2 regions of the Xylocopilactobacillus apicola genome follow, and region 2 is predicted to be linked to the other one. Evidence: a T-box and tRNA genes for the amino acid it is inferred to sense, from the RefSeq annotation. Region 2 holds a T-box; the other holds one or more tRNA genes.
What was found. A T-box is a leader RNA that pairs with one kind of tRNA and senses whether it is charged. The one in region 2 lies ahead of asnS (asparagine--tRNA ligase), so its partner is inferred to be a tRNA-Asn.
Positions count from the first base shown of each region.

Region 1 (16,052 bases), 460 kb from region 2:
AAAAGTTCAATCTTGAGTGGGAATCGTCCAAAAAATTTAAATAAAGAATCCAGAAAGAAAACTTTCTTTACAAACCATCGATCAAATATAGGATTCTCAACTATCAAGAATGAGTTACCTTATTGGATTGAAGAGGCGAAAGAGAAAATATCCAAGAAAAAATAGATCATTATTAAATTCGGTATTTACATTTTGAATTAGAGTGCGTATAATAGTTTTTGTCCTTGAGAGAGATAACCGATGTTTTTGCGGCCGAAAAAAGGAAAAAGGTCAAAAAAGCGGTCAACGAAGAAGAACGAAAAAAGGTTGAAAAAAAAGAGTTGACAGAGGTTGTTAAACGAGGTAATATATAAAAGTTGTCGCGAGCGAGCGAAGAGTTGAAAGAAGCTAGTAGCGGTGAGGGATGACGGAACATTTGCTCTTTGGAAACTGAACAAGTCAAGCTCAGAAGTGAGATGAAAATCTTTTTGAGAATACCAGGAGGTAGAGATACCGAGAAGGTAGAGAAGAGAGAAGTAGTTAAACTTCGAACCCCTGTTGAGGAGATCAACAGCGAGAGAGACTCGAAAAACCGACGAGAGGGTCGTAAAACCACAAAGGATAACGAGAATTATTGAAAAGCCAGTAAGGTTTAAGATAATGAGTTAGAGAAATCAAATGAGAGTTTGATCCTGGCTCAGGACGAACGCTGGCGGCGTGCCTAATACATGCAAGTCGAGCGAGGGAAGCAGAGGAAACCTTCGGGTGGAATCAGTGGAACTAGCGGCGGATGGGTGAGTAACACGTAGGTAACCTACCGAATAGACGGGGATACCATTTGGAAACAAGTGCTAATACCGGATAGAGCAGATAATCGCATGATTAACTGAGGAAAGGGCGGCTTTAAGCTGTCGCTAATCGATGGACCTGCGGCGTATTAGCTAGTTGGGGAGGTAAAGGCTCACCAAGGCGATGATACGTAGCCGACCTGAGAGGGTAAACGGCCACATTGGGACTGAGACACGGCCCAAACTCCTACGGGAGGCAGCAGTAGGGAATTTTCCACAATGGACGAAAGTCTGATGGAGCAACGCCGCGTGAGTGAAGAAGGTTTTCGGATTGTAAAGCTCTGTTGTTAAAGAAGAAGGGTGAGTAGAGTAACTGCTATTCACTTGACGGTATTTAACGAGGAAGTCACGGCTAACTACGTGCCAGCAGCCGCGGTAATACGTAGGTGGCGAGCGTTGTCCGGAATTATTGGGCGTAAAGGGAGCGCAGGCGGTTTAATAAGTCTGATGTGAAAGGTCATAGCTCAACTATGGACGTGCATCAGAAACTGTTAGACTTGAGTACTAGAGAGGTCAGTGGAACTCCATGTGTAGCGGTGAAATGCGTAGATATATGGAAGAACATCAGTGGCGAAGGCGGCTGACTGGCTAGTAACTGACGCTGAGGCTCGAAAGCGTGGGGAGCGAACAGGATTAGATACCCTGGTAGTCCACGCCGTAAACGATGAATACTAAGTGTTGGAGGGTTTCCGCCCTTCAGTGCTGCAGCAAACGCAATAAGTATTCCGCCTGAGTAGTACGACCGCAAGGTTGAAACTCAAAGGAATTGACGGGGGCCCGCACAAGCGGTGGAGCATGTGGTTTAATTCGAAGCAACGCGAAGAACCTTACCAGGTCTTGACATCTCCTGAGGTACTAAGAGATTAGTATGTTCCCTTCGGGGACAGGAAGACAGGTGGTGCATGGTTGTCGTCAGCTCGTGTCGTGAGATGTTGGGTTAAGTCCCGCAACGAGCGCAACCCTTATTTTTAGTTGCCAGCAGTAAGATGGGCACTCTAAAGAGACTGCCGCAGATAATGCGGAGGAAGGTGGGGATGACGTCAAATCATCATGCCCCTTATGACCTGGGCTACACACGTGCTACAATGGATGGTACAACGAGTTGCGAACTCGCGAGAGTAAGCTAATCTCTGAAAGCCATTCTCAGTTCGGACTGTAGGCTGCAACTCGCCTACACGAAGTCGGAATCGCTAGTAATCGCGGATCAGCATGCCGCGGTGAATACGTTCCCGGGCCTTGTACACACCGCCCGTCACACCATGAGAGTTTGAGACACCCGAAGCCGGTGAGGCAACCTTTTCGGAGGAGCCAGCTGTCGAAGGTGGAGCAGATGATTAGGGTGAAGTCGTAACAAGGTAGCCGTAGGAGAACCTGCGGCTGGATCACCTCCTTTCTAAGGAAAAAGGAAAGCTTGACTTGTTTAGTTTTGAGAGAGCGAAGTGTTGGGGGATTAGCTCAGTTGGGAGAGCGCCTGCTTTGCACGCAGGAGGTCAGCGGTTCGAACCCGCTATCCTCCATTGACCGGGAGTAGAAGAAGTACGAGAGTATGGAAGCTAAAGAAGGTCAGTGAGACTTGGAGATTGAAAACTGAATATCTACTAAAAGTTGATAGTTGAGAGACTATTAGCTGATAAAGAAGCCACATTGCGCGTTAAGAAGAAGTCCGAGAGGATGGAAACGAGACGAAAAAGAGTCAAAGGTTAAGAAGAAAAGGCGCACGGTGGATGCCTAAGCACCAGGAGCCGATGAAGGACGGAACGAACACCGAAATTCCGCGGGGAGCTGTAAGTAAGCTATAATCCGCGGGTATCCGAATGGGGAAACCCAGATATCTGGAAAGGTATCTACTTAATACTGTAAAGGTATTAAGGGGGAACGTGGGGAACTGAAACATCTAAGTACCCACAGGAAGAGAAAGAAAGATCGATTTTCTTAGTAGCGGCGAGCGAAAAGGAAAGAGCCCAAACCAGCAGTTTACTGTTGGGGTTGTAGGACTGCCATTAAGGTTGGAATAACTAGTTGAAGTTGCGTGGGAAAGCACACGATAGAGGGTAAGAGTCCCGTAAACGAAAGTTAAGAAGAGTGAGGCAGGATCCTGAGTAAGGCGGGGCACGTGAAACCCCGTTTGAAGCAGGGAGGACCATCTCCCAAGGCTAAATACTACCTGGTGACTGATAGAGAAACAGTACCGTGAGGGAAAGGTGAAAAGAACCCCGGAAGGGGAGTGAAATAGATACTGAAACCGTGTGCTGACAAGTAGTCAGAGGCCGTTAAAGGCTGATGGCGTGCTTTTTGTAGAATGAGCCGGCGAGTTATGTTTACGTGCAAGGTTAAGTTGAGAAGACGGAGCCGAAGCGAAAGCGAGTCTGAAAAGGGCGCGAGTACGTAGATATAGACCCGAAACCAAGTGACCTACCCATGACCAGGTTGAAGGTAAGGTAAAACTTACTGGAGGACCGAACCCACGTATGTTGAAAAATGCGGGGATGAGTTGTGGGTAGCGGTGAAATTCCAATCGAACTTGGAGATAGCTGGTTCTCTCCGAAATAGCTTTAGGGCTAGCCTGGAGGAAAGTATAGTGGAGGTAGAGCTCTGTTTGGACTAGGGGCCAGTCAATGGTTACTGAATCCAGATAAACTGCGAATACTGCTATAAAACACCTCTGGAGTCAGACAGTGAGTGATAAGATCCATTGTCGAAAGGGAAACAGCCCAGATCACCAGTTAAGGTCCCAAAATACATGCTAAGTGGAAAAGGAAGTGGGGTTGTAGAGACAACTAGGATGTTGGCTTAGAAGCAGCCATCATTAAAAGAGTGCGTAATAGCTCACTAGTCGAGTGACCCTGCGCCGAAAATGTACCGGGGCTAAGCATGATACCGAAACTGTGGATGTGCATGAAGAATGTACGTGGTAGGAGAGCGTCCTATATGCGGAGAAGCTGTATCGTGAGGAGCAGTGGAGCGTATAGGAGTGAGAATGCCGGCATAAGTAGCGAGAAATAGGTGAGAATCCTATTCACCGAAAGACTAAGGTTTCCTGGGGAAGGTTCGTCCGCCCAGGGTTAGTCGGGACCTAAGGAGAAGCCGAGAGGCGTATCTAATGGACAGCAGGTTGATATTCCTGCACTATATATGACTGATTGAGCGAAGGAGTGACGCAGGAGGATAAGTACGCATGCTGATGGAAATGCATGTCTAAGTATCGAGTCAGGGAAAGAGAGAAAAGCTTTTTTCTGATAATGGTGAGATACGAATGGGAGCGAAATAAAGTAGCGAAGGTACAGATTTCACACTGCCGAGAAAAGCTTCTAGTGAGGGAGTATATACCCGTACCGCAAACCGACACAGGTAGTTGAGGAGAGTATCCTAAGGTGAGCGAGAGAACTCTTGTTAAGGAACTCGGCAAAATGACCCCGTAACTTCGGGAGAAGGGGTGCTGATTAAGAGATTGATCAGCCGCAGTGAAAAGGCCCAAACAACTGTTTATCAAAAACACAGGTCTCTGCTAAATCGTAAGATGAAGTATAGGGGCTGACGCCTGCCCAGTGCTGGAAGGTTAAGGGGAGCTGTTAGGAGCAATCCGAAGCAGTGAACTGAAGCCCCAGTGAACGGCGGCCGTAACTATAACGGTCCTAAGGTAGCGAAATTCCTTGTCGGGTAAGTTCCGACCCGCACGAAAGGCGTAATGATTTGGGCACTGTCTCAACAAGAGACTCGGTGAATTTATAATACCCGTGAAGATGCGGGTTACCCGCGACAGGACGGAAAGACCCCATGGAGCTTTACTGCAGCTTGATATTGAACATTTGTGTAATTTGTACAGGATAGGTAGGAGTCAATGAAACTTGGACGTCAGTTTGAGTAGAGACGCTGGTGGGATACTACCCTGATTAGATGAGTGTTCTAACCTACTACGAGAGATAGAGGGACAGTGTCTGGCAGGCAGTTTGACTGGGGCGGTCGCCTCCTAAAGAGTAACGGAGGCGCCCAAAGGTTCCCTCAGAATGGTTGGAAATCATTCGCAGAGTGCAAAGGCAAAAGGGAGCTTGACTGTGAGACCTACAAGTCGAACAGGGAGGAAACTCGGGCTTAGTGATCCGGTGGTACCGCATGGAAGGGCCATCGCTCAACGGACAAAAGCTACCCTGGGGATAACAGGCTTATCTCCCCCAAGAGTTCACATCGACGGGGAGGTTTGGCACCTCGATGTCGGCTCATCGCATCCTGGGGCTGGAGTTGGTCCCAAGGGTTGGGCTGTTCGCCCATTAAAGCGGTACGCGAGCTGGGTTCAGAACGTCGTGAGACAGTTCGGTCCCTATCCGTCGCGGGCGTAGGAAATTTGAGAGGATTTGTCCTTAGTACGAGAGGACCGGGATGAACATACCGCTGGTGAACCAGTTGTCTTGCCAAAGGCATAGCTGGGTAGCTAAGTATGGAATAGATAATCGCTGAAAGCATCTAAGTGAGAAACTAACCTCAAGATGAGATTTCCCATACCGTAAGGTAGTAAGACTCCTCTAAGAAGAAGAGGTAGATAGGCTGGGAGTGGAAGTACGGCGACGTATGAAGCGGACCAGTACTAATAAGTCGAGGTCTTAACCGGGACGAGAGTAATGTGGTGAAGTAGATATTTAGTTTTGAGTGTCGAAGGACACGAGTGTGGTGGCGAAAGCAAGAAGGAAACACCTGTTCCCATTCCGAACACAGAAGTAAAGCTTCTTAACGCCGAGAGTAGTTGGTGCGTAAGTGCCTGCGAGGGTAGGAAGCTGCCACACTTTATTCCGGTTTAGCTCAGTTGGTAGAGCGCTTGACTGTTAATCAAGATGTCGCCAGTTCGAGTCTGGCAACCGGAGTATATTCTCTAACTATTCAGTTAGATGTTTCTATCGGTAATTAGTTACCGATTAGTTATGACCCGTTGGTCAAGTGGTTAAGACACCGCCCTTTCACGGCGGTAACATGGGTTCAAATCCCGTACGGGTCATCGGGCCGACTTAGCTCAGTTGGTAGAGCATCGGTATCGTAAACCGGCGGTCAGAGGTTCGAATCCTCTAGTCGGCATGGTTAACTCTAGTTTTTCTAGAGTTTTTTATTTCTAGGTTTTAAAGTTTTGATTGACATTAGTGCTATTTGATTTTATATTATTAAATGTATTACTTTAATGATGCGGGTATGGCGGAACTGGTAGACGCGCAGGATTAAGGATCCTGTGAGAGTTAAATCTCATGGAAGTTCGAGTCTTCTTGCCCGCACTTTTTAAATCAGGAACTGATAGTTAATTCTATCGGTTTTTTGTTTTGCGAGAGATTTCAAATTGACTAGTTGTAATCTCTTTTTTAATTTTATTATAATTAATTATATTTTGTTGTTTTTAATCATTAATTAAGAAAAATGTTTTTTATTTGATTAATTAGTATAATCTACTAGATTAAAGTTTTAGGAGGAAGATATGGATAACAAGAAATCAAAGAAAATTTTAAGTGCTTTGATGCTTTTTGTTCTAAGTTTAATGATGTTTGTCACAACAGGTCGTCAACGAGTTTTAGCTGATGATGTAGCTTTTGTTGGTCAAGTATCTTATGTTAAGGGCTATAGTATTAGAGTTTACCAAGTAAATGGTACAGGAGTTGCTTCGACTGATAAGCTACTTTTGGATGGAACACTTTGGAAGGTATTTGGCAGTCAAGATATTAATGGTGTCCAATACTATAATGTTGGTGGTAACCAATGGGTCCAAGCTCAATATATTAAGAAGTATATTGCTCCTGAAATTCCTAGTTGGGATGGAAAGAGTTATGTAACTGTTGGATATGAACCTGGTTATGGAATTGCTGTTTATCAAGCTCCAGGGTTTGGTAATACTTTAGTTTCAGGCTTGTATCTACAAAATGGGACAACATGGAAGGTTGTTGGACAAAGACAAGTAGATGGTAAAACTTGGTATGAAGTTGGGACTAACCAATGGGTTCCTGCTGATAATGTTGTACCAGGTCAAATTAATGCGACGAGTGTTAAATTAAGCGTTCCTTACATCAGCCAGTACACACCGGTTTATGCTCCGTGGGGATGTGCTGGAACAGCTATGGCAATGTTAATTGATTATGAAGGACCAATTGTTGACCTTCGTACGGTTCAAGATAATTTACCTATGTATCCAACGCCTGGAGGACAGAAGGGAAATGTTTATACTGGTGTTGGTTTTGGTTATGTGATTAATTCGATTGCTTTAACTAATTATGCACATCGATGGAACAATAATGTTAGAAATGTTACTGGGGCTAATACAGAAACAATTAAAAATTTAGTTTTAACTGGTCATCCAGTGTTGTATTATGGCTATTCATCATACCAAACTGATACAAACCGTAATCATTGTAAAGTGATTGTAGGTTACGATAACGGCAACTTTTTGATTCACGATCCACTTTATTTTTCAGCAAATGATGGCGCAGGCTCAGGCGGAACTAGAAAATTAGGTTATAACAATGGTTATGATAACGGTGCTATATATTGGTCTAATTTGAGCAAATTTAACCATGAGTACGCTGGATCTGCAATGACAATCAAGTAAGTTATATGCCACAAAACAGGCTAATTTGCTTTGCTTTTTCGGTGCCACTGAAGAGAATACAGAATATATTTTGCCACAAATTTAAAAACATTATTTAAAGATAGTTGCTTTTATTTTGAAATCTGGTAAAATAATAGTTGTATTTTTTCAAAGGGTAGTGGTTCGAATAGTTTTATACTTTCCCCATGGTACCTGTGATAGATGCAATTTTTTAGTGGAAGGAAAGTCAATGGAACACGGAACTGTAAAATGGTTTAATCCTGAAAAGGGTTATGGTTTCTTAACAAGAGAAAATGGCGACGATGTATTCGTACATTTCTCATCCATTCAGGGAGATGGTTTTAAAACCCTTTCTGAAGGCGAAGCTGTAACTTTTGATATTGAGGATTCAGATCGCGGACCACAAGCTGTTAACGTAAATAAAGGTTAATTGTTTGTTTAAGAAAATAAGCTCGACTTCACTTTGTGAATGTCGGGCTTTTTTTGGGCTCTATAATATTGAGTGTTGATCAGTAATGATCGGCGCTCTTTTTTTACCTATACCAATTTTAGATTTTTGGCAAAACAAAAAAGAACACCGCTCGCTATGTTACAATCAAATCGTCTAAAAAATAATTGAAAGCAGGTTTACGAATGTTCTCTAGTAAAGATTTTATCAGTAATCTCCTTGGAATTAAAGACCCTAATATTACATTGGACGAAAACAATCCTTTTGAAACTCAAATGATTGGGGATGTTGAAGCTGTCATCTATCATGCTGTTTTAACTTATACCCTCAAACATTGCCCTAACTGCGGCTTTAAAGGACAAATCGTCAAGAACAGGACTAAAACTTCCCGAATTCTATTGCCCAACAACAATCCAAGAGTTTCTTATCTCGACCTTAAAAAACAAAGATTTCTCTGCCGTAAATGTCAAAGTACCACTACTGCCAAGACTAATGTTGTTAAAAGGTCTCGTTGGATTTCTGAACAAGTCAAGCTATCAGTGAACTTAGAAGCAATGCACAATAGTTCATTAAAAGACATTGCCGAACGGCACGGGATTTCAGCATCTAGTGTCCAACGCTTGATTATAGAAGCAAATCCAAGTATCATGGGTAATCAGTGCCATCATTTACCAGAGCACTTACTCTTTGATGAGACTAAGACTACCGGTGGAATGTACAGTTTTGTGATGATGGATAGTCGGCAGCATCAGCTGCTGGAAATGTTACCAAGTCGCTTAACGAAAGATTTGAAACGTTACTTTGGGCGCTTTTCATTAGCTGAACGCCAAAGAATTAAAACCATTGTTGTTGATTTGAATGCGGCATATGTGAGTTTTATCCCGCAAATATTTCCCAATGCTGAAATTATTATCGATCGGTTTCATCTGGTCCAGATGCCTAATCGTTGAGAAGCAGTTCAAAGAAAATAAATACAAAAACGATTTGAAAAGCAAAAACCAGCTAGACCAATTTAGATCTGGCTGGTTGGAAAATTACTCATCAACACTGGTTGACATAGAACCATTTTTTTCGTTTAAAATGAGCAGAAGCAGAGTTGTATTTTTTTAAAAAAGAATAATAGCTTTTTTTAAAAGAATGGTTATAATTACTTCACATAATTTATTGTTTATGGAGCTTATGGAAAATGAAACAGGATGATAATAAACAAGATTTGATGCAAATTCAAATTGATGATTTTTACAAACAATTAGGTACTTCCAACGAGGGATTAAGCGATAAGGAAGCCGAAAAAAGATTAAGCAAATATGGACCAAATGTTATTACCCAGGGAAAGCAGGGGTCGAGAGTTAAAGATTTTCTTCAACACTTTATTAGCGTGATGGCTATTTTGCTATGGGTAAGCGGGCTTATTTCCATGTTTGCCGGAATGATGGAATTAGGGATAGCAATTTGGGCTGTCAATATTATTAATGGCCTTTTCAGTTATTGGCAAGCACGCGCAGCTAAGAAGGCGACAGATTCGCTTAAAAAAATGTTACCCAGCTATGCGCAAGTTATACGGGATAATAAAAAAATTCAGATTAACGTCGAAGATATGGTTCCAGGGGATGTTTTTCAAATTACGGCAGGAAACAATATTTCGGCTGATGCTCGAATTATTTCAAATGATGCCCTAGAGGTTGACGAATCTGCTTTAACGGGTGAATCCAACCTTGTCCATAAACAAGTAGATTATCAGCACAGTTATGGACGTTTTGGCATAAAAAATGAAGTTTTTGCTGGTACAATAGCATCCGCGGGGAGCGCCTTAGCAGTTGCAACTAAAACTGGGATGGAGACGGAATTAGGGCACATTGCTAAACTTACGCAGTCTAATAAAAAAATCACTTCTCCTCTAGAAATCGAATTAAACCGTTTAACTCGACAAATTTCGCTGATAGCTATTTTTATCGGTTTAGTCTTTTTTGTTTCGGCAATTCTTTTTGTTCACTATCCGGTTGCTAAATCATTTATTTTTGCCCTTGGAATGATTGTTGCCTTTATTCCTGAAGGTTTGTTGCCAACAGTAACCCTTTCTTTGGCACAGGGAGTTCAACGAATGGCAAAAAAACATGCATTAGTCAAATCTTTAAATAGTGTTGAAACTTTGGGTGAAACAACAGTAATTGCTTCTGACAAAACAGGGACTTTAACTCAAAACCAGATGACCATTAATCACATTTGGTTGCTAAATAAAGTTTATCAAGTAACTGGAGAAGGCTATCTAAATAACGGTGAAATTCAATTTAAAGGAAGTAAGGTTACAACTGAATCAGATGATGATTTAATGAAATTGTTAAAAATTTCTGCATTAAATAGCGATACCGAGATAAAAAGAGATGATAATCAAAAACCAAAAATTATTGGGACACCGACCGAAGCGGCACATTCGATTTTAGTTGCTAAATCAGGCATCGATAAAAATAAGATCCTTGAAGAATTTCCACGTATAAAAGAATTAACTTTTGATTCTAATCGTAAACGTATGACCACAATTCATCACACAAAAGACGGACAAATTTTAATTGCCGTTAAAGGTGCTCTCTCAAGTTTGTTGGCAAAATCTACGAAAATTGTTGATCAAGGAAAGATTCGTGATATTACAGCAGATGATAAAAACATAATTAATGAAGCTGATGATGGATATGCGGCAAAAGGGCTTAGATCACTCGCCATGGCCTACCGAATTATTCCAGAAACAATGAATTCTTCGGAGTACACTATTGAAAATACTGAAAATGATTTAATTTTTATCGGTTTTACGGTGATGGCAGACCCGCCGCGTCCAGAAGTATACGATGCAGTTAAAAAAGCTCAAAAGGCCGGAATTAAGATCATTATGGTCACAGGAGATAGTGGACTTACAGCTAAATCAGTCGCTCAAAAAATTGGGATCGTCTCTGATCAAGCGCGGGTTATTACTGATACAGATTTAAATCAAATGTCAGATGATGAGCTATCTGAAGCTGTAAAAGGAGAGATTATTTTTGCACGAGTCGCGCCTGAACAGAAATATCGCATTGTTAAAGCTAACCAAAGAAACGGCGAGATTGTTGCCTCCACTGGCGATGGGGTTAACGATGCTCCTGCTTTAAAACAAGCTGATATCGGTATTGCGATGGGAATGACTGGAACTGACGTTGCAAAAGACGCTGCCGATATGATTTTGACTGATGATAATTTTGCTTCAATAGTAACCGCTATTGAAGAAGGACGTACAGTTTATAGTAATATTCAGAAATTTTTGGTATATATTTTAAATAGCAATTTGCCTGAAGCAATCCCCTCGGCCTTATTTCTATTTTCACGAGGCTTAATTCCTTTACCGCTAACAGTGATGCAAATTTTAACTGTTGACCTTGGGACTGATATGCTACCAGCACTGGGTCTCGGCGCTGAACAAAGTGAACCGGGGATTATGGAAAAACCTCCTCGAGCTAGAAATGCTCATTTATTGACCAAATCAATTATCTGGAAAGCCTTCGGTTGGTACGGATTGTTTGCCTCCATTGTTTCAACAGCAGCGTATTTCTTTATTAATTACTTGCATGGTTGGCCAGGAGTAGCATTAGCTTCTTCTGGTGCAAATTATCGAGAAGCTACGACGATGACATTAGCAGCAATTGTTTTTGCTCAAATTGCCGCTGCGATTAATTGCCGGACTCAAAGATCTTCGGTTTTCAAAATTGGTATCTTTAGTAATCACAGGGTTGTGATCGGGCTCATTTTTGAAGTTTTAATTTTGTTATTTTTAATTTATGTTCCTTTTTTTCAAGGAATTTTTGACACGGGTCCGTTGAAATTAGTGAATTGGATTTTCTTGATTGCGATTCCGATTCCTTTAATATTAGTTGAGGAATTAAGAAAATGGATTGTGAGAAAAATGGAAGCAACTAAAAATTTAAAATAATAGATTATCGCCTTTGGGCGATATTTTTTTCATTAAGAGATGCTATAATTTAGAGTAATTTAGTTTTTGTGAGGGAATAATGGCAACGAATAATAAATTTTATATTACAACACCGATCTATTATCCAAGTGGGCAGCTTCAGTTGGGTAATACTTATACAACAGTTTTAGCTGATAGTTTAGCCAGATTTCATCGTTTAAAAGGCGAAGAGGTCTATTTTTTGACGGGATCCGATGAGCATGGTTTAAAAATTGAATTAAAAGCAAAGGAAAATCATCAAAAACCGATTGAATATTTAGACGAGCAGATTGCAAATTTTAAAAAACTTTGGAAATTGATGGATATTTCTTATGATCAATTTATTCGGACCACTAATCCTGACCACGAAAAGCTAGTTCAGCATATTTTTAGTAAACTTAAAGAACAAGGTGATATCTACAAAGGTATTTACCAGGGTTGGTATTCGGTTTCTGATGAAGAATATTTTACTGAATCGCAGCTAGCTGAAGTTTACAGAGATGAGTCAGGTCAGGTGATTGGTGGTAAAGCACCTAGCGGTCATGAAGTTGAATTAGTTAAAGAAGAAACATATTTCTTTAAGATGAGTAAATATGCGGATTGGCTTTTAAACTATTATCATGAGCACCCTGATTTCATTCAACCTACTTCGAGAATGAACGAGATGATTAATAATTTTATCAAACCAGGGCTTGAAGATCTGGCTGTGACGAGAACGAAAGTTGATTGGGGAGTCAAGGTTCCAGATGACCCGAGTCACGTTATTTATGTTTGGATTGATGCTTTAAGCAATTATATAACTGCTTTGGGTTACGATCCTAATTTAACAGAACAGCCAGAACTATTTAGTAAATTTTGGCCTGCTAATCTTCATCTCGTAGGTAAAGAAATAGTTCGTTTTCATACGATTTATTGGCCAATTATGCTTCATGCTCTAAACTTGCCTTTACCTAAAGAAGTATTTGGCCACGGCTGGTTGATTATGAAAGACGGCAAAATGAGTAAATCTAAAGGTAATGTAATTTATCCTGAACCATTAATTGAACGTTATGGGTTAGATGCAGTTCGCTATTATTTACTTAGGATGATGCCTTATGGTAATGATGGGGTTTTCACGCCAGAAGATTTTGTAACCCGGATTAATTCCGATTTAGCTAATGATCTTGGGAATCTTTTGAATCGGACAGTTTCAATGATTAACCTTTATAACGACGGAATGATCCCTGCAATTACAGATCTTAACGAAGAAGACTGTTCGTTAGAAGATTTAGCTCAGACAACGATTGAAGAGTTTGATCAAGCAATGCAGCAAACTAATTTAAGCGATGCGCTAGAAATAGTTTGGCGTTTTATTCGGCGAACTAATAAATATATTGACGAGACAAGTCCTTGGGTTCTAGCAAAAGATCCAGCACTAAAAGATAAGTTAAATGATGTTTTGGCGCATTTAGCTGCCGCTTTACGATTGATTGGACTACTTTTAGAACCAATTATGACTCAAACTCCAAAAAAGATTTTTTCTGAATTAGGAATTGATCACCCCGGACTACTGACCGAGTTCTCGTTTAAGGATTTACCGAACAATGCTCAAGTAGTTCAGAAACCAACTCCAATTTTTCCTCGAATGAAGTTCGATGAGGAAGTTGAATTTGTCGGCAAATTAGTTAGCAAAAATATGAAAGTTAAGGGTCGTGCTCAAATGGAAGAAAAGAAGAAAGCTGAGCAAAATATTATCGATTACGATGATTTTAGTAAAGTAAAAATGATTGTAGCGCAAGTTAAGTCTGCTGAATTTTTATCTGGTTCGAAAAAGTTAATTAAATTTATCGTGGACGATGGAAAGAACCATGAACGTCAAATTTTAAGTGGAATCCGGCCGTGGTATCCAGAACCAGAAGTCTTGGTTGGAAAGAAATTAATTATTGCCGCGAATCTTGCTCCAAGGAAAATGGCTGGTTCGATTAGTGATGGAATGATCTTAGCTGGTGAAAATTCTGATGGAAATGTTGTCGTCACTACTTTACCTGATATCCTTGAATCAGGAGCGGAAATTAGCTAATGGGAAAAGTTGATCCCGAATTACGTTTGCCACCAACGAATCATGATTACAAAATTTTTAATTCACATTGTCATTTAAATGACGATAGTGAATATATTCAGGCTGATCATTATCTAAAAGAAGCGCAAGAATTTAATGTAACAGATTTTATTGTGGTAGGTTCTAACCAAACGTTAAACGACCGTGCTATTAAAATTTGTAAAGAAAATGAGCATTGTTTACCAGCTGTTGGATGGCATCCGGATTCTTGGGCTGAATATTCTGATGAAAAATTAAACAATTTCATTGAACAAAAAAATAAAATTCCATTAATTGGCGAAATCGGTCTAGATTATCATTACGAAGCTACAGACCATTTAGAACAGCAAGAGGTCTTTATTAAACAGTTAGAAATTGCGAAAGAGTATCAGATACCTGTCTCAATTCATACACGAGATGCTTTTGATGACACCATTAACATTCTAAAAGAGCATAACATCACTAGTGGAATTATTCATAATTTTAATACTGATAAAAAACAAGCTGAAGCTTATTTAAATCAGGGATTTATGCTTTCAATTAGTGGAGTAGTGACTTTTAAAAATGCAGAAGATTTAAGAAAGAGCTTGTCGATAATACCACTTGATCGAATATTGGTGGAAACAGACGATCCTTATTTGACTCCAGTTCCTTTTCGGGGTCAATCTAATCATCCGGCTTATGTTTACTTTACTTTGCGTTATCTTGCAGAGTTATTTCAAGTAGATTTAGCCCGACTTGCTAATCAGACATATCAAAATACGGAACGTTTGATTCATGGAAAATAAGAAAATTCAGGCAGTAATAGTTGTTGAAGGAAAAAAAGATACACAGCGTTTAAGATTAATTGATCCTGAGGTTAGGACGATTGAAACAAGGGGAGCCGCAGTAAATTCTGAGCTCATTTCACTAATTAAGAAAGTAAATCAAAAAGAAGAAGTAATTATTTTGACTGACCCAGATTTTTCAGGGGAACGAATTCGTCGTCTGATTTCAACAGAGATTCCAGGAATTAAGCAAGCTTTTTTGAGGCAAAAAGATGCTATTCCAGGCAAAAAACAGCATCGCGCTTCTTTAGGAGTTGAACATGCTTCAACATCGGCAATTCTGGGAGCTTTGGCACAAGGATCCGAAACTGCCAAGAAGCGAACTGATTTAATTAGCCAATCTGATTTAATGAAGTTGAAATTATTAAATTCACCGGAAGCTCGTCATCGAAGAAAATTTGTTTCTAATTATTTTAACCTAGGTTACGTTAATGGGGCTCATTTGGCTTCGAGATTGCAATTGTTAGGAGTTACTTTAAATGAACTCGAAAAAATTTTAAGCGAGAACTATGATGGCTAAATTTAAAACAAAAAAAAGCTTAGGGCAAAACTTTTTAGAAAACCAAAGAATAATTGAACAGATTTCAGATTTGGCCGAGCTAGATAATAATACCGATGCAATAGAAATCGGGGTTGGATCTGCTAACTTGACAACAGCTCTTGCTCAAAGATCTCGGCGCGTTTTGGGTTTTGAAATTGATTCTAGTTTAATTCCAATTTTAGAAAAAAAATTGTTTAATTATCCGAATGTTTTAATTACATTTGGCGATGTTTTAAAACTTAATTTTAGACAGGAAATTGAAGAACAGTTAAAAGAAGTGGAAAGTTTGTCGTTAGTTGCAAATATTCCTTATTACATCACATCACCAATCATCCATCTAATTTTAGAATCAGGCTTGAAATTTAAAAACATAGTTTTAATGGTGCAAAAAGAAGTCGCTGAACGTTTAGTTGCAAAACCCAACACGAGTGAATATAGTGTTTTGTCTGTTTATGTCCACGAATTTTGTGAACCTCAAATTGAATTTATCGTCGGAAAAAATAATTTTTATCCAGTACCTAAAGTTGATTCGGCGGTGATTTCACTTAAACAATTCCCAATGACTAAAACATTGGATGAAATTAGAGCGGAAATGCATTTAGTTCAGCTTTCATTTGCAAATCGGCGAAAGCAAATAAAAAATAATTTAGCTGCTTTAACAAATAATCCTGAACAACAAGCCGAAATTACGGAAATTTTAACCAAACTTTTCGGAAATTCTAAAATCAGAGCCCAAGAGTTATCTATTGAACAATTTCAAAAACTTTTAAAAGAGTTAAAAGAGCGAGAAA
Region 1 is NZ_AP026802.1:870,562-886,613, forward strand. It holds gene R8495_RS04360 (CvfD/Ygs/GSP13 family RNA-binding post-transcriptional regulator) at 1-165, shown strand, start outside; rRNA gene R8495_RS04365 (16S ribosomal RNA) at 654-2,220, shown strand; tRNA gene R8495_RS04370 (tRNA-Ala) at 2,272-2,344, shown strand; rRNA gene R8495_RS04375 (23S ribosomal RNA) at 2,526-5,430, shown strand; rRNA gene rrf (5S ribosomal RNA) at 5,486-5,602, shown strand; tRNA gene R8495_RS04385 (tRNA-Asn) at 5,608-5,680, shown strand; tRNA gene R8495_RS04390 (tRNA-Glu) at 5,740-5,811, shown strand; tRNA gene R8495_RS04395 (tRNA-Thr) at 5,816-5,888, shown strand; tRNA gene R8495_RS04400 (tRNA-Leu) at 5,994-6,079, shown strand; gene R8495_RS04405 (C39 family peptidase) at 6,277-7,398, shown strand; gene R8495_RS04410 (cold-shock protein) at 7,628-7,828, shown strand; gene R8495_RS04415 (transposase) at 8,032-8,796, shown strand; gene R8495_RS04420 (cation-translocating P-type ATPase) at 9,033-11,798, shown strand; gene metG (methionine--tRNA ligase) at 11,878-13,875, shown strand; gene R8495_RS04430 (TatD family hydrolase) at 13,875-14,681, shown strand; gene rnmV (ribonuclease M5) at 14,671-15,240, shown strand; gene rsmA (16S rRNA (adenine(1518)-N(6)/adenine(1519)-N(6))-dimethyltransferase RsmA) at 15,233-16,052, shown strand, end outside.
Region 1: it has a tRNA-Asn gene. The T-box ahead of asnS (asparagine--tRNA ligase) is inferred to sense a tRNA for this amino acid. The anticodon was not compared.

Region 2 (16,052 bases):
AAGCCGAACTCCAAAGCTAACAAAAAAGCCAAGCATAATCCGCTTGGTTTTTTTTAATAGTAAAGTTCGGTTCTCCGATCAGCAAAAACTGGCATTTGTCCCCGTACTTGTTTAACTGTAGATTCATCAAATTCACAGATCATCAGCTGTTCTTCTTCGCCCGCCTCGGCGATAATTTCACCTAACGGATCGACAATCAGTGAATCCCCGCCAAATTCATTATCCATGTCACTTCCGACTCGATTAACAGCAACAACAAATGCTTGATTTTCAATCGCCCTGGCTTGGAGCAAAAGGCGCCACTGTTTAATTCTCGCTGTGGGCCACTCAGCACTCACAAAAATAATTTGCGCCCCTTTGGCTGCCATTTTACGCAACCACTCAGGGAACCGAATATCATAACAAATCACTCCCGTTGAAAGTACTCCATCAACGGAAAATATATTTTCCTTCGAACCTGCCATAATATATCGATCTTCGGCCATTAAGCCAAAACGGTGAACTTTGTCATAGCTTCCGATCAATTCTCCTGCTCGATTAAAAATCATCATTTCATTGTAGAAATTGTTGTCACGAGCTAATGCCACCGAACCGCCTACTATGTTAAGGTGATAAGCTTTCGCCAATTTGCCTAATTCAGTCTTAGTTCTTTGACCAAGCGGATCTGCCAATTCATTTAAATGATCTAAAGCATAGCCCGTGTTCCACATCTCAGGCAAGACTACCACATCGGATCCTTCTTGCGCCGATTTTTCAATCACTTTTTCAACAAATCTGAAATTAAAATCGGGATCAGCTAATTTGATATCCATTTGTGCTAAAGCTACTCGCAATATTACCACCTCCTAAATTTTATTCAATTATTTCATAAATCATCTTTGGCGGATTTACTTCCGTTCCAATTTCAAGATGATCGTAGAGAAGCTCTAAAACGTCGTCAATATCTTCTCGGTTACTATAGATTGTCATTAACGACTCACCTTCTTGGACGGGATCCCCAACCTTCTTATGAAGATCAATTCCGACTGAATAGTCTAGCTGATCATCAACTCTCTGTCGTCCGCCACCTAACATCATACTAGCAATCCCAACTTCATCTGCGCTAAGTTTGGTCAACAAACCGCTTTGTTTAGCTGGAAGTTCAATGTGATATTTGGCCTGCGGCATAATTGAGTAATCATCAATAACTCGCTCATCGGCACCTTGAGCTTTAAGCATTGCACGAAACTTCTCCAAGGCGCTCCCATCCTCGATAGTTTTTTCTAACATTGCGTAAGCTTCATTAAAATTAGTCGCTTTTTGGCCCAAAATTGCCATATAACTGCCGAGAGTTAGCGTGATCTCTTTGAGATCCTCGGGACCTTCTCCTTTGAGTAAATCAATCGATTCTTCAATTTCTAGCGAATTGCCAACTTTATTGCCTAGCGGCTGACTCATATCAGTAATGACGGCGATACATTTCATTCCAACGCCTCTACCGATTTCCACCAAAGCGTGAGCCAACTCTTGCGCTTCTGCCAAAGTTTTCATAAATGCGCCCGAACCGGTTTTAACATCAATAACGAGCGCATCAGTGCCCGAAGCAATTTTCTTACTCATAATTGAACTCGAAATAAGCGGAATCGAGTCCACCGTATCAGTCACATCACGCAAAGCGTAAATTTTTTTATCAGCTGGGGCAATATTGCCCGTCGTCCCGACAATGGCAAGTCCAATATCTTTAACTTGCTCAATAAACTGTTCTTTTGTTTGTTCAACTTGATATCCTGGAATGGCTTCTAATTTATCCAAAGTTCCGCCAGTATTTCCCAAACCTCGCCCTGAAATCATCGGATCAGGAATTCCGGCCGCTGCCACGATCGGTGCCAGCGGAATACTAACTTTGTCGCCGATTCCGCCAGTTGAGTGCTTATCAACCTTGATACCAGGAATTGCTGATAAGTCTAACCGCTCGCCCGAATTGAGCATCTTCATCGTCAAATTTGTCCGCTCACGATCAGTCATATTTTTATAATAAATCGCCATTAAAAGCGCGCTGATCTGATAAGCAGGAATACTGCCGTCAACAAAACCCGAAACAAAAAAATCGATTTCTTTGTCAGTCAGTTCTCCGCCGTTACGTTTTTTATGAATTACATCGACCATTCTCATCTTGCGTTCTCCTATTTCAAATCCGCCAAAAAGCTTGTTCCAACATCGCTTCCTTTGACCTCAAAATTATCTAAAATCGTTGCTCCCAAATCTGCAAAAGTTTTGCGGATTCCAAGAGAGCCTGTCTCTTTCATGCTTGGTGAAAATGCCAAAAGCGGCACAAACTCCCGTGTATGATCGGTTCCTCTAAACGTCGGATCGTTACCATGATCAGCGGTAATCATCAACAAATCATCATCTTTTAAAACTGCAAGAACTTGACCGATTCGCTCATCAAGCTCCATTAAAGCCTTCGCATATCCTGTTGGATTACGGCGATGACCATACATCGCATCAAAATCAACAAGATTAACAAAGCAAAATCCTTTAAAATCCTCAGTTAAGACGTGATCAAGATGATCCATCCCATCCATATTGCTTTCATTATGATATCCTTCATCAATGCCTTGACCAGAAAAAATATCATTAATTTTGCCGATGCCAACTGTATGAAGCTGATGTTCCTGTAAATAATCTAAAACTGTCTTCCCATCAGGCTCCAAAGAAAAGTCGTGCCGATTAGCAGTCCGAGTGAAATGATCTTTATCAGGACCAATATAAGGACGAGCGATCACCCGCCCGATTAAATACTCAGGCCCATTGACTAAAGAGCGCGCATATTCACAAATTCGATACAATTCTTTAACAGGGATTATTTCCTCATGAGCAGCAATTTGCAGGACCGAATCGCCAGAAGTATAAACAATTAGATCGCCTGTCTTCATCTGTTCTTCACCTAATTCTTCGAGAATTTTCGTCCCTGAAGCCGGTCGATTACCGATGATTTTTCGGCCCGAAAACTTTTCAATTTTAGCTAACAATTCTTCTGGAAAGCCGTTAGGAAAATAATCCAGTGGTTTAGTCACTGGTAACTCCATCATTTCCCAATGTCCGTCCATACTGTCTTTACCCGCTGAAATCTCAGCCATTTTTCCATAATAACCAAGCGGTGCTTCAGCGTTTAAAACTCCCTTGATTGGGTTATCCCGCAAGTTGGAAAGTCCCAGTTTGCCTAAATTAGGAAGCTTGAGCTCACCTTTAAGAGCTTCTCCTAGATGACCTAGTGTATCTGAACCGACATCATCAAACTTATCTGCATCAGGTGCAGCACCGGTTCCAACTGAATCCATTACGATCACAAAAATTCTTTGATATTTTGTCATTCTATTATTCCTCTGTCAAAATTTTCACGGTTGCACTAACTCCAAGTCGACTCGCACCTGCTTCAATCATCGCGAGCGCTTCTTTACGACTGTGAATTCCGCCTGATGCTTTAACTCCAAGATCCTTGCCCACAGTTTGCCTCATTAAAGCTACGTCTTCTACTTTAGCTCCGCTCGAACTAAATCCTGTGGAAGTTTTGACGTAGTCGGCACCAGCTGCCACCGCCAATTGACAGGCAGTAACAATTTGTTCCCGATTTAAAAATGAAGTTTCAATAATAACCTTCAACAATTTATTCTCACGGTGGACTTCTTCTGCAACCGCTTTGATATCAGATTCCACAAACTGAGAATTACCACCAACTAATTCACCAATATTTATTACCATATCAATCTCTTGGGCCCCAGCTGTAATTGCTTCTTTTGCCTCAAAGACTTTAGCTGACGTCGTAGTTGCTCCTAGTGGAAAACCAACGACTGCAATCGGCTTCACCGAAGATCCTGCCAAAAGTTTCTGAACTAAATGTATCCAATGGGCATTAACACAAACTGAAGCAGTATTGTATTTAATAGCTTCCATGCAAGTCTGTTCAATATCTCTTTGCGTTGCATTTGGCTGTAAATTGGTATGATCTAAATACTTAGCAAGTTGTTCCGTTGTTAAATTCAATTATTTAACCCCTTTCATTTTCAAAAACAATTCCTATTATATTCTGCTCGACTTTCTTATATATTTCAAGAAAATGCTAACTTTTTCGATATTGCTTTGGCGTTAAGCCGGTTTCTTGTTTAAACGTCTTATAAAAATGTGAAAGATCGTTATAACCGAGAAACTGTGCGATATTTTCAATCGTCAAATCACTTTCACGTAGCAATCTCCGTGCCAAATTAAAACGGTAACGTTTAAGAATCGTGCTTAAATTATCGCCGGTCTCTTTTTTGACCAACATTGAGATATAGTTTGGATGAACATGGAAGTGATTGGCCAATTGATCCAAAGAACAACTAGATAGATGATTTTGACAATAGTTCAAAATATTAACGGCTTTCAAAGAATAATCTTCTTGGCGGCTTTGATAAGATATTTTATCCTGATTGGTTGCTAATTCATCCAACAATAATGCACAAGCTGAGTTGGTGATCTCATTTTTCTGATAGCTCATTTTGACAATTTGGCGCAACAGTAAAAATGCTAAAATTCCAATCGTCGGTTCCGTATCAAAATCAAAAGCATAATCAAGTGGTTCAGCTGAGTTCTTTAAAAGCGCAAAAACTAAATCATCATTAGTAAGTGCGAGAGCGCGAGAAATAAAGTAATTAGTCTTAAATAGAAAGCAAATAAACTCACCATGCTGACCATTTACTAACTGAATTGGACCATTAGATAACCACACTTGATTACTTGTTAACTTAATTTTGCCGAGTTCAATTGAGCCTTTGATAACATAAATAAGCGCCACGACATGATTTTCAATTTGCGCCTGCGGACAATTCCGGTAGTAAAATCCGCTAATTAAACGCTTGGGGTTGTAATAGAAATCACTTACCTGTTGCTTTGAACTAGTTGCATCCGAAATATAACAATCCAGCTCGCGCAAAAAAGGAAATGATTCAATAAGATTAATCGTCTGCATTAAATTTGCCCATTTTTTGTTTAAGAAAAACCAATTAATATAATGATTGATTTTAGTATAGTAAAGAAAAACAAAAAAAGGAAGGACGATCAGAAATGAAATTAGGATTTATTGGCGCTGGAAAAATGGCAACTGCGCTATTAACTGGAATTGTTAAAACAAAAACTGTCGCAGCAAGTGACATCACCGTCTCAGATTTAAATTCAGACGCATTGAGTACAATCAAAGAGAAATTGGGAGTTAATGTCACCCAAAATAGTGCTCAAGTCGTTAGTCAAAGCGAAATTATTGTTCTTGCTGTTAAACCTAACGTTGTCTTGTCAATTTTAAATTCAGTTAAATCTCAAATTAAAGATCAACTAATTATCTCAATTGCCGCAGGACTCGACTTAACTCATTTACAAAGCTCAGTTAACCCTGATACTTCAATAGTTCGTGTAATGCCAAACCTAAACGCGACAGTTGGGGAAGCTGCCATCGCCATTTGCCATAACAATCGTGTTAATGAAGAACAACTAGCAACTGCCCACAGGCTACTTGAAAGCTCTGGCGAACTTTTTGATTTACCAGAAGATAAGTTTGGCTTATTTACAGCAATTTCCGGCAGCTCGCCGGCTTTTACTTTTCTTTATATCGACTCCCTTGCGCGTGCTGGGGTCAAGTACGGTTTGCCTAAGAAACTGGCGGACAAAATCGCAGCCCAAGCCGTTTTTGGTAGTGCAAAATTAATGCAGGAAACTGGTAAGAATCCGTGGGATTTAATCGATGACGTTTCATCTCCTGGCGGCACGACAGTTGCTGGCCTACTGGAAATGCAAGCAAACAATTTTCAAACCGCTGTTATTAAAGGCGTTGACGCAACAATTGCCCAAGACACCAAGCTAAATAAATAGAAAAAGCGCTGATGAATTTTCGTCAGCGTTTTTTAAAGTTTCATTTTAGAAATTTGGTTCAAAAAATGGATGCGCTGTTCTCTAGAAGAATGAGTAATGTTTCCGAAATTGATCCAACGCCCCTTCTTAATTCCTAATTGTTTTAAAGTTTTGTTAATAAAGATTTTTTTGATCCCATTACCACACAGAAATCGGTAATAAAGGGTCGGAGAAGTCGAAGTTGTAAAAACTATTGCCTGTTTTATTTGAGTTAACTCCCCCTTCACTCCCTTTGATGTTACCGTATGACTTAGCCCTGGCCCCTCTTTCATGACTTTGTCAATAAATCCCTTTAACATCCCTGGCACGTCATTCCACCAAATCGGCGTAATAAAAATCACTTGCCGCACACTTTGAAATAAATTTAAATATTTAAGAACAAGTGGATCTTGCGTTTTTCCTTCTTTAAAAAGGTGGAGCTCTTCCTCGTCATAGACAGGCATAAAATGATCTTGGTAAAGATCGATGACTTCATAAGAACGATGATTATTTTCAAGATTTTGGATAACTCGCTCTAAAATAGCGTGATTAAAGCTACCTTTGAAAGGATGGCAATAAATAATCAAATAGTCAATCATTTTGATGATTCCAAAAGGAATTGATTTAAAGTGCATCGCAACACTTCAGGTTCGTATTTAGTTATTTTTCGATCAAGCAAAACTGCATACCCCTGAATAAAAGCCCAAAACTGAACGAATAAAAAATTTTCGTCATGTTCTAAATTTGTTGATAAAGCTAATTCATGAATTAAATTGGTAATTAACGCTAACAGCGGAAACCGTTCAACTTCATCTGGCGAAAAACTTAAAGCTTTACTCGCTATGGGGTTAAAGAATAAGAAATTCATCAGGTGAGGTTGATCAGCAAAAGATTGCAATAATTGATTAGCAAAGATCAAAATTTTTTCTTTTGCAGAAGTAGAACTATTTTCTCTTATTGCCTGTTCAATATTTTGGTCAATTCGATTTGAAATAACCGCCGTTACCTCTGTAAAAAGCTCATCGCGACTTTTAAAATGCTTATAAAAAGCTCCTGTCGTTAATCCAACCTTACCAGCTAGCTTCCTTAACGATAGATCGTGATAATCAGCGTTTTGCAATTCGATAATTGTCGTTTCAACAATTTTGCATTTAGTATAATTAGTTTTTCCAGCCATGGATACCTCCCGCACAACAGGATAACACCGTTATCCTTTGGAGTCAAAACCCTGGTTTAGTGTTTCTAAAAAAGAATTTTCTGTTTCAAAACCAATTTTTCGCAGATTTTTGCATTTATATTTTTGCATAGATTTCATATTTTTTCATAAATTTTGTTCTCTACAAACCCTTTGAAATTACCTGATACGGTTGATCTCAAAAGAGTATCACTTATTTTTCTTGAAAAAAAGTGTTTCTTTTTCTGAAACGCATATCACTGCAGCTTGGTTGAAACGTCGACAAATTATGATAAATTAAGAATGAAACCGATACCAAGGAGGGAAAACATGAACCAAAAAAAAGGTTTACGAAGTGACTTTTTATGGGGAGGCGCAGTTGCTGCTCACCAGTTAGAAGGCGCTTGGCAAGAAGGGGGCAAAGGAATCAGTGTTGCTGATGTGATGACTGCCGGAGCAAACGGTGTTGAACGTCAAATCACTGACGGTGTCAAACCGGGCTTAAACTACCCCAACCACGAAGCGATTGATTTTTATCATCACTACCCTGAAGACATTAAGCTTTTCGCGGAGATGGGATTTAAGTGCTTTAGAACTTCAATTGCCTGGACTAGAATTTTTCCAAAAGGCGACGAAGCAACACCCAATGAAGAAGGTCTCCAGTTTTACGATGATCTTTTTGATGAATGTCTCAAATATAACATTGAGCCTGTAATCACTTTATCGCACTTTGAAATGCCATATTATTTAGTTGAAAATTATGGTGGCTGGCGTAACCGTAAGTTAATTGATTTCTTTGTAAATTTTGCAGAAGTCGTTTTCAAACGTTACAAAAATAAAGTTAAATATTGGATGACTTTTAACGAGATCAACAACCAAACCGATTACAAAAATAGTTTTGCAATTTTCACTAATTCGGGTCTTGTACCAAAGCCTGGTGAAAATATTGAGAAAACAATGTACCAAGCTGCTCATTATGAGTTAGTTGCGAGTGCAAAAGCCGTAAAAATCGGTCACGAAATCAATCCTGATTTCCAAATTGGCTCAATGATTGCAATGGTTCCGCTCTATCCAGCTTCACCAAAACCAGCTGACATCATGAAAGCTGAACGCGCAATGCAGAGCCGTTATTGGTTCCAAGATGTTCATTCGACTGGTAAATATCCAGCTTGGCTGACTAAATATCAAGAAGATCAAGATTGGGAAATGGACATCACTAAAGAGGACATGTCAGATTTAGCTCAAGGAACTGTCGACTACATTGGATTCAGTTATTACATGTCTCGCTGTGTTCAAGCTCAAGACAACGAACCGTTAAACTATCATTACCGTGAAGAGGAAGATAGCGTCCCTAACAAATATGTCAAAGCTTCGGAATGGGGCTGGCAAATTGACCCTGAGGGCTTACGTTATTCGATGAATTGGTTCAAAGATCGCTATGATATTCCTCAGTTCATCGTTGAAAATGGCTTCGGTGCTGTTGACAAAAAAGAAGCTGACGGCAGTGTCCATGATCAATATCGCATTGATTATCTGAAATCACACATTGAACAGATGAAACTTGCAGTTGAAGAAGATGGTGTTGATCTGATCGGCTACACTCCATGGGGCTGCATCGATTTAGTTTCAGCGGGAACTGGCCAAATGTCTAAGCGTTACGGATTCATCTACGTCGACAAAGACGATGAAGGTCACGGAACAATGGAACGCTCAAAGAAAGATTCGTTCGACTGGTTCAAAAAAGTGATCAGCTCAAACGGCGAAAATTTATAGTAGGTTAATAATATGTCTGAAAAATCAAATAATTTTTTAAATCAAAAGTTAATTCCATTCTTTAGTAAAATTGCTGCTTCTAGACATCTAGTAGCATTACGCGATGGAATGACCGCTGCAGTTCCGATGATTATTATCGGTTCTGTTTTCATGATCATTGCTCAATTTCCGATTCAAGGTTACCAAGATTTCATGGCAAATACTTTCGGTAAAAATTGGGCAACAATCGTTCAATACCCAACAAATGCATCTTTTCATATTATGGGTTTAATTGCAGTTGCTGGAATTTCTTATAACTTGGCTAAAAGTTATAAGGTCGACGCATTCTCTGCAATGATCGTGGGAATTGCTGCATTTATTTTAACAATTCCTTTAAAGACTGATAAAGCTGGTGCCCTTTGGGTTCCTTTAAACCAATTAGATTCTGCTGGTTTGTTTATCGCAATGATTGTTGGATTATTCATTACAGATCTATACGTATGGCTGATCCACAAGAATCTAACAATCAAAATGCCCGACACCGTTCCACCTGCTGTCAGTAACTCATTTGCAGCTCTTTTCCCCGGAGCAATCGCCTTACTTTTAGTCTGGGTTATTAGATTAGGTGTTGAAGCAACTCCAATGAAGAGTATTCCAAACGTTATCACCTTCTTCCTTGCAGGTCCATTAGGTCATGTAAGTAATACCTTAGCTGGTGCGTTTGTTATTGAATTGGTTGTTTGTATTTTATGGCTCTTCGGGATCCATGGAGCAAATGCGATCTCTGGCGTTGTTGATCCAATTTTATACGCAACAATGGCTCAAAATGCCGCAGCTCATGCTGCTGGTAAATCTTTGCCAAACATCGTTACTAAGCCATTCTTTGACAATTTCGTCAGAATTGGTGGCTGTGGTGCTACTTTAGGACTCGCAATTTTGATTGTTTTTGCTTCTAAGAGTAAAGAGTTCAAGACTTTGGGAGAATTAATTATTGGACCTGCAGTGTTTAACATTAATGAGCCAATCGTCTTTGGTTTACCAATTGTCTTGAATTACAAGATGGCAATTCCATTTATTTTGACCCCGCTAGCAAACATCACTTTAGCTTATTCAACGATGAAGTTTGGCCTCGTTGCTAAAACATCTGGCGTCTATGTTCCTTGGACAACTCCACCGATTATTTCAGGCTTTTTGTCTACTAACCATATCTCAGGAGCAGTTCTTCAAATCATCGAAATAATTATGGATATTGCGATTTACTATGCTTTCTTCAAGAGTTCTGATAAGGAAAAATATCAACGAGAACAAGCGGCTTCTGCTGTTGCCTAGTAATGTTAAAAAGCTTTTAATTTTCTAGCGAACGTTTGGAATTATTCAGTTCAAATGTTAAACTTTATCTTCATGAACGAACCCAAAAATAGAAAGTTTAACTATGGATGAAAAAACAGAGTTCACAAGAACTGAATGGAAAATTTATCAATATATCCTCACTCATCAAAAACAAGTCATTTCGTATAGTCTGCGCCAGTTAGCGCTCAAGCTGAAGGTTGCACCTGCATCTGTCGTAAGAACAATGAAGAAAATGGGATTTGAACATTATGATGACCTGTGTCTTCAGATCAGAAAAGAGAATCAATTAGACGATGTCGTGGATGATGTTACTTACCAAGCTAAGTATTATTTCAACCAACCAATGATTTCTAAATACGATCAACAGATCAAAGATTTTAAAGAAATAGCTGCCCATAGTACTGATTACCTTTTCTTTGGAATTGGCAGTTCTTCTGACTTAGCATCTTACGGGGCTCGCCAATTTGCTAATAACGGACAAAACGCTTTTGTAATTCATGACCCTTTTTACCCCATTCAAAGAAGTAATGGATCTTGTAAGGGTAAAACACTAATTGTTTTATCCGTTAGCGGTGAGACTCCTCAAGTTATTGAGCCGATGACAAGCTTCCAATCCAAAGGAGCAAAAGTTGTCAGCATCACCAACAGTTCCAATAACACCATCGCTAATTTATCTGATTTGAATTTCTGTTATCTATTGGAATCAAAAATAGTTAATAGTACTTTGAACTTAACAACTCAAATCCCGGTGGTGTATCTTTTAGAAAGACTATCACGATCAATTAACACTTAAAAAAAGACCTTATGGTCTTTTTTTATTTCCTAGAAAATCAATTTGCAATCCCAAACCGTTTTTGCAGATTTTTTTAAATAGAAAACTGTAAACTTTTTACTTAGTAATCTCCGATCCGATAATGATTTTCTAACTTCGTTATCTTATCATGCAAATTAGAGTTGCACTTTGCCAAATCAAAATTCGAAAGATCAGGCAATTGTCCTTCAAACCAATCACAGTAATACTGATAATCATTACTGTCTGCACTCTCTAACATTTGTTTGAACCTCATTAAACCCTCAACTCCCTGCAAATCTTCGATGATTCCATATCCCTCACCTTCTTCAACTTGTGGCATTTCTTGAGTTAAATCATCAACTATTTCACAATGTTGCAATTCTATTAAAACTTCCCAATTGCAACCAAAATCATAAACAAACATCAATTGAGGGTTATCTTCATTAATGACTGAGCGAATCTTTCGATCAAATACACTGTACCTCGTAGCATCTGAGCACAAATCAACGCGCGTTCCTGGAGACATCTCATAACTAATTAATTCACCATCAGTCCGATCTTCAAAATTGAACAAATGGCCTTCATCCATTTCATACAATGCCATAATTACATATGCTAATTGATCTAATGGCTTGTCGCCATCAACTCTAAAATTTCGCCATATTTTAGGTTTACAACCCACCAGCTTAGAATTAAACCGGTAAACATAATGATTGGCCATTTAATATCTCCTTGTTAAATTGCAAGCACGCCACTCTAATCAAAGTTGACGCCTTCAAAATGTTTTTTCTGAACAAGAGGACCGTCAAGATAACCAATATACGTAGCATGTGCCATTTAGATAACTTTTTCATTACGAAAAAAGAACTTTTAATCTCTGCTATATATTATACTAATGATAACATAATTACTGGTGTGAATCTATATTAAGCTTTAAGTGCTAATGCCGCAAAATAGCAAGGTGCGATTGGTTCATTTATATTTATTGGTAATTGGCAGTTGATCAAGCTATTTTCAGGTCAGAAACTTACAGGAATTTATCCCCCTAGCGCATCAAAATTATCGAAGCGCTATCAAAACGATCTTTTATGCTCATAAGCAACCCCCTTCAGGTGATTTTGAAATAAAGTTGCTCAACTACTTTTAAGCTGTTACCGTAGCGTTATTGTTAAATAGCATGCAACCCGCAAATAAATTTTAAACTTGTGATAATACTAAAAAAAGCCCTCACATGAGGACTTTCAATAATTTAGAATTCGGCATTACCTGGCGTCCGAGGGAAAGGAATCACGTCCCGGATATTTTCCATCCCGGTGACAAACATCAACAACCGCTCAAACCCAATTCCGAACCCAGAATGCTCCGTTTCGCCATATTTTCTTAATTCCAGATACCACTTGTAAGATTCAGGATCTAAATTAAAATCGGCAATTTTTTGTTCTAATTGGGCTACTCGCTCTTCACGCTGGCTTCCGCCCAATAACTCACCAATGCCGGGAACCAAGAGATCAACTGCTGCAACCGTCTTGCCGTCATCGTTATTGCGCATATAAAATGCTTTGATTTCTTTTGGATAATCCGTCACAAAAACTGGCTTCTGGAACACTTTTTCACATAAATAGCGTTCATGTTCTGTTTGAAAATCAATGCCCCACTTCACTGGATACTTAAACGATTCTTTTGATTCCAACAAATAATCGACCGCTTGCGTATAAGTAATTTTTTCGAATTTATTATTCGCTGTCGCCTCAAGGCGGTTGATTAGTTCTGAATCCACGTGATCATTTAGAAATTGAATTTCATCTGGTGCATTTTTCAAAACATATTTAATGACCGACTGTAACAATCCTTCAATCACTTCAATTACATCATGTAGATCCGCAAAAGCCATCTCCGGCTCGATCATCCAAAACTCAGCAGCGTGGCGAGTCGTATGCGAATCTTCCGCCCGAAAAGTTGGACCAAAAGTATAAATATTGCGTAATGCGAGCGCAAATGCTTCGCCCGTTAATTGACCACTAACCGTCAGATTGGTTTCTTTCTTGAAGAAGTCCTTGCTCTCGTCGACTTTTCCCTGATCATCTTTAGGTACGTTATCGAGATCTAATGTGGTCACTTGGAACATTTCGCCCGCACCTTCGGCGTCGCTACTCGTGATAATTGGCGTGTTAACGTAAACAAATCCATGTTCTTGCAAGTATTGATGAACTGCAAAAGCAACTAAAGAACGGATTTTGAAAACTGCGTAAAAAGTCTTAGTTCTTGGTCGCAAATGAGCAATCGTTCTCAAATATTCATAAGAATGCTGTTTTTTCTGCAACGGATAGTCTTCGTCAGATTGACCAACAACTTTAACGGCGCTGGCATGAATTTCAAACGGCTGCTGAGCTTTTGGCGTATCAACGACAGTTCCTGTAACTTGAATTGTTGTGCTGATCGTTAACTTGGAGATTTCTTCGTAATTTTCAAGATCAGCTTCAGCAATCACCTGCACATTTTGTAAACACGATCCGTCGTTCATTTCAATAAAACTTAACCGTTTCGTACTTCTGATCGTCTTGAGCCAGCCCGTTACAGTGACAGTCTCCTCACCATGTTCTTTCTTTTCATATAAATCTTTAATCACTACTTGTTCCATCTTCCACTCCTTATTTAGATAAATAAAAAGCCTTTCATCCTAATTCATAGGACGAAAAGCTGTTTTCGCGGTACCACCTAATTTGTTTAGTAAATAAACCTCTCATTAAGAGGACAAATCCTCTTACCAGGTAACGTCTTGGTTACGTCTAAGCCTACTAAACACATTTTTCAGTTAGAAACTCCGAAGGGTTCTTCCTCACGAAACTTTGATTGAGCTTCCACCATCCTCAACTCGCTAAACTTATTTTCGTGAGTACTCGTCTTCATCACCGCTTTATTGATCTAGATTTTTTTCTTAATCTAACACGCCAATTTGTTTTTGTCAAAGGGATGTTAAAGAAAGCCCTCTTCATAGGCCTGTTTGCTAACCCGGATTTGGTCGGACAAAAAAATATCACACTCCGCAAAATAGAAATAATTCAAATCAGGTAGTTCTCCCAACCACCGCCGATAAGACTCACGTTCTTCAGCGGGCCCATTTTGATACACCTGATAATATTCAGCCAATCCACCAACTCCGCCAATATCTTCAATGATGCCATAGCCCGCACCATCCTTCAACCGTGGCAATCCTCTGATTGACATTTCTTCGTAGGATGCTTCTTCAACAGTTACTAATATTTCCCAATCGCAACCCAAATCATAGCGAAATAAGAGGTGGTCGCGCTTTTCATCAAGACAATTATGGAGTTTCCAGGTGAACACATCCAAGCAGATATCGTCCATCAAATCAGGATACTCATCTTCTTGTAAAGTATATCTTAATTTCGTTTTACCCGCCTTGGCATCTTCGATTTCCTGCATAAATTCAAACAAGTGGGAGCTCTTCATTTTAAACATTGCAATTAAAGTATATCCGAGTTGAGCGAGCGTTTTTTCACCGTTAATGGTAAAAGTGCGCCAGATTTTTGGCTCAAATCCCAACAGTTCAGCGCGCATTTGATAAAGGTGATGTTTGACCAATTGTTTTCAACCCTCCATTTAAAAAGCCGCACTTTTTCAGGCACGACTTTCAGTTTGTAGCTCAACTCCTTAAAGTTAAGCTTTGAATTTTTCGTTTCTCTAAGCTAATCAGACATGAATCCCCGATAATGATAATTTTCCCCTAATGAAAATCAATTAACGATATGTTCGCTCCCTTTGCCTTCGATGATGCTCAAAGCATCATCGAGCGAGATGTCCACCATATTTTGAACCGCAATATTAGTATAAAAACCAATGTGCGGCGTCAAAATAACATTGACCATGCTGCGCAATTTCTTAAGCTGCTCGCTTGGCAATTCTTTGCCTCGCAAGTCAAAATTGAAGAAGTTTTCTTCACCGGTCAGCGTATCAAGAGCTGCTCCAGCAATTTGTTTATTTTCTAAAGCGCTAATAAGTGCATCTGTATCAATAACCGGTCCGCGGCATTCGTTGACAATATAAGCCGTTGGTTTCATCATGCTTAACGCTTCAGCATCAATCAAATTCTTCGAAGTTTCATTCAAATCAACGTGCAAGCAAATCACGTCAGATTCCCGCAAAACTTCCTCTTTGGATTTAAAAGTCAAAATATCATCCAACTTATGGTTAGGTTTAACATCGTAAGCAATTACTTTTGCACCCAAAGCATTAAACATTTGAGCACTAGTCGCGCCAATCCGTCCTGCACCAATAATACCAACAGTCAATGAATGAATTTCCGTTGACGGCAAGCCCGCCCAGCGAAAATCTTGTTCAGCCATCCGGGCGTCAAATTGCTGCAATTGCCGAATTAAGCGCATTGTGTGGGTCAAAGCGAGTTCTGCTACTGAACGAGGCGAGTAAGCTGGCACGTTAGTGACTTTCAAACCATTCTCTTTCGCAGCCTTCAAATCAAAATTATCAAAGCCCGCTGTTCGAGTGGTCAACTGTTTAAATCCCATCTCCTTGAGCTTGGGATAAACGCCACTTTCAATTACACCACGCTGCTGGATGACAACTCCATCGTATCCTTTGATCTGATCGATTGTCTCCATGTTAAGTTCCCCTTCGTTAATATCAACTTGGGAACCCGGATGACGTTTTTCCCAAGCCTTAATCGCTGGTACTTCATCATCACGAACACTAAACAAAATAAACTTCATGCATCTCTCCTTTTCTAATTTAAAAAGCCTAACAGGTTTTTGATCTGTTAGGCTACTTCTAAATTCTTTCTTGTGACCAAACAGATTCTAATTCTGGGACCTGTCAGGCTAAATTGCTCATTTAAATAAGCTTTCGTTCCTACAGGTGTCAAACACTCATCGGCGTGCTTGCACCTACCTAATCGATAAGTACAAACACTACCCCAAGAAACGAAAGTACAAATAACTATTCAATTGTCTTGGCTCATTAGTAAACATCAAATTTTGCTCCTGACTTTATTGAATGTTTAGTAGTTTAATATAAAAAGCACTTAATGTCAACGCTTTTTTGAATATTTAT
Region 2 is NZ_AP026802.1:414,664-430,715, reverse strand. It holds gene R8495_RS02190 (PTS sugar transporter subunit IIC) at 1-20, shown strand, start outside; gene R8495_RS02185 (carbon-nitrogen family hydrolase) at 54-833, opposite strand; gene R8495_RS02180 (pyrimidine-nucleoside phosphorylase) at 853-2,151, opposite strand; gene R8495_RS02175 (phosphopentomutase) at 2,163-3,353, opposite strand; gene deoC (deoxyribose-phosphate aldolase) at 3,358-4,023, opposite strand; gene R8495_RS02165 (helix-turn-helix domain-containing protein) at 4,100-4,987, opposite strand; gene proC (pyrroline-5-carboxylate reductase) at 5,083-5,880, shown strand; gene R8495_RS02155 (NAD(P)H-dependent oxidoreductase) at 5,913-6,533, opposite strand; gene R8495_RS02150 (TetR/AcrR family transcriptional regulator) at 6,494-7,075, opposite strand; gene R8495_RS02145 (6-phospho-beta-glucosidase) at 7,403-8,845, shown strand; gene celB (PTS cellobiose transporter subunit IIC) at 8,858-10,153, shown strand; gene R8495_RS02135 (MurR/RpiR family transcriptional regulator) at 10,257-10,967, shown strand; gene R8495_RS02130 (plasmid pRiA4b ORF-3 family protein) at 11,068-11,688, opposite strand; gene asnS (asparagine--tRNA ligase) at 12,217-13,605, opposite strand; T-box leader at 13,650-13,886, opposite strand; gene R8495_RS02120 (plasmid pRiA4b ORF-3 family protein) at 13,941-14,570, opposite strand; gene R8495_RS02115 (D-2-hydroxyacid dehydrogenase) at 14,723-15,712, opposite strand.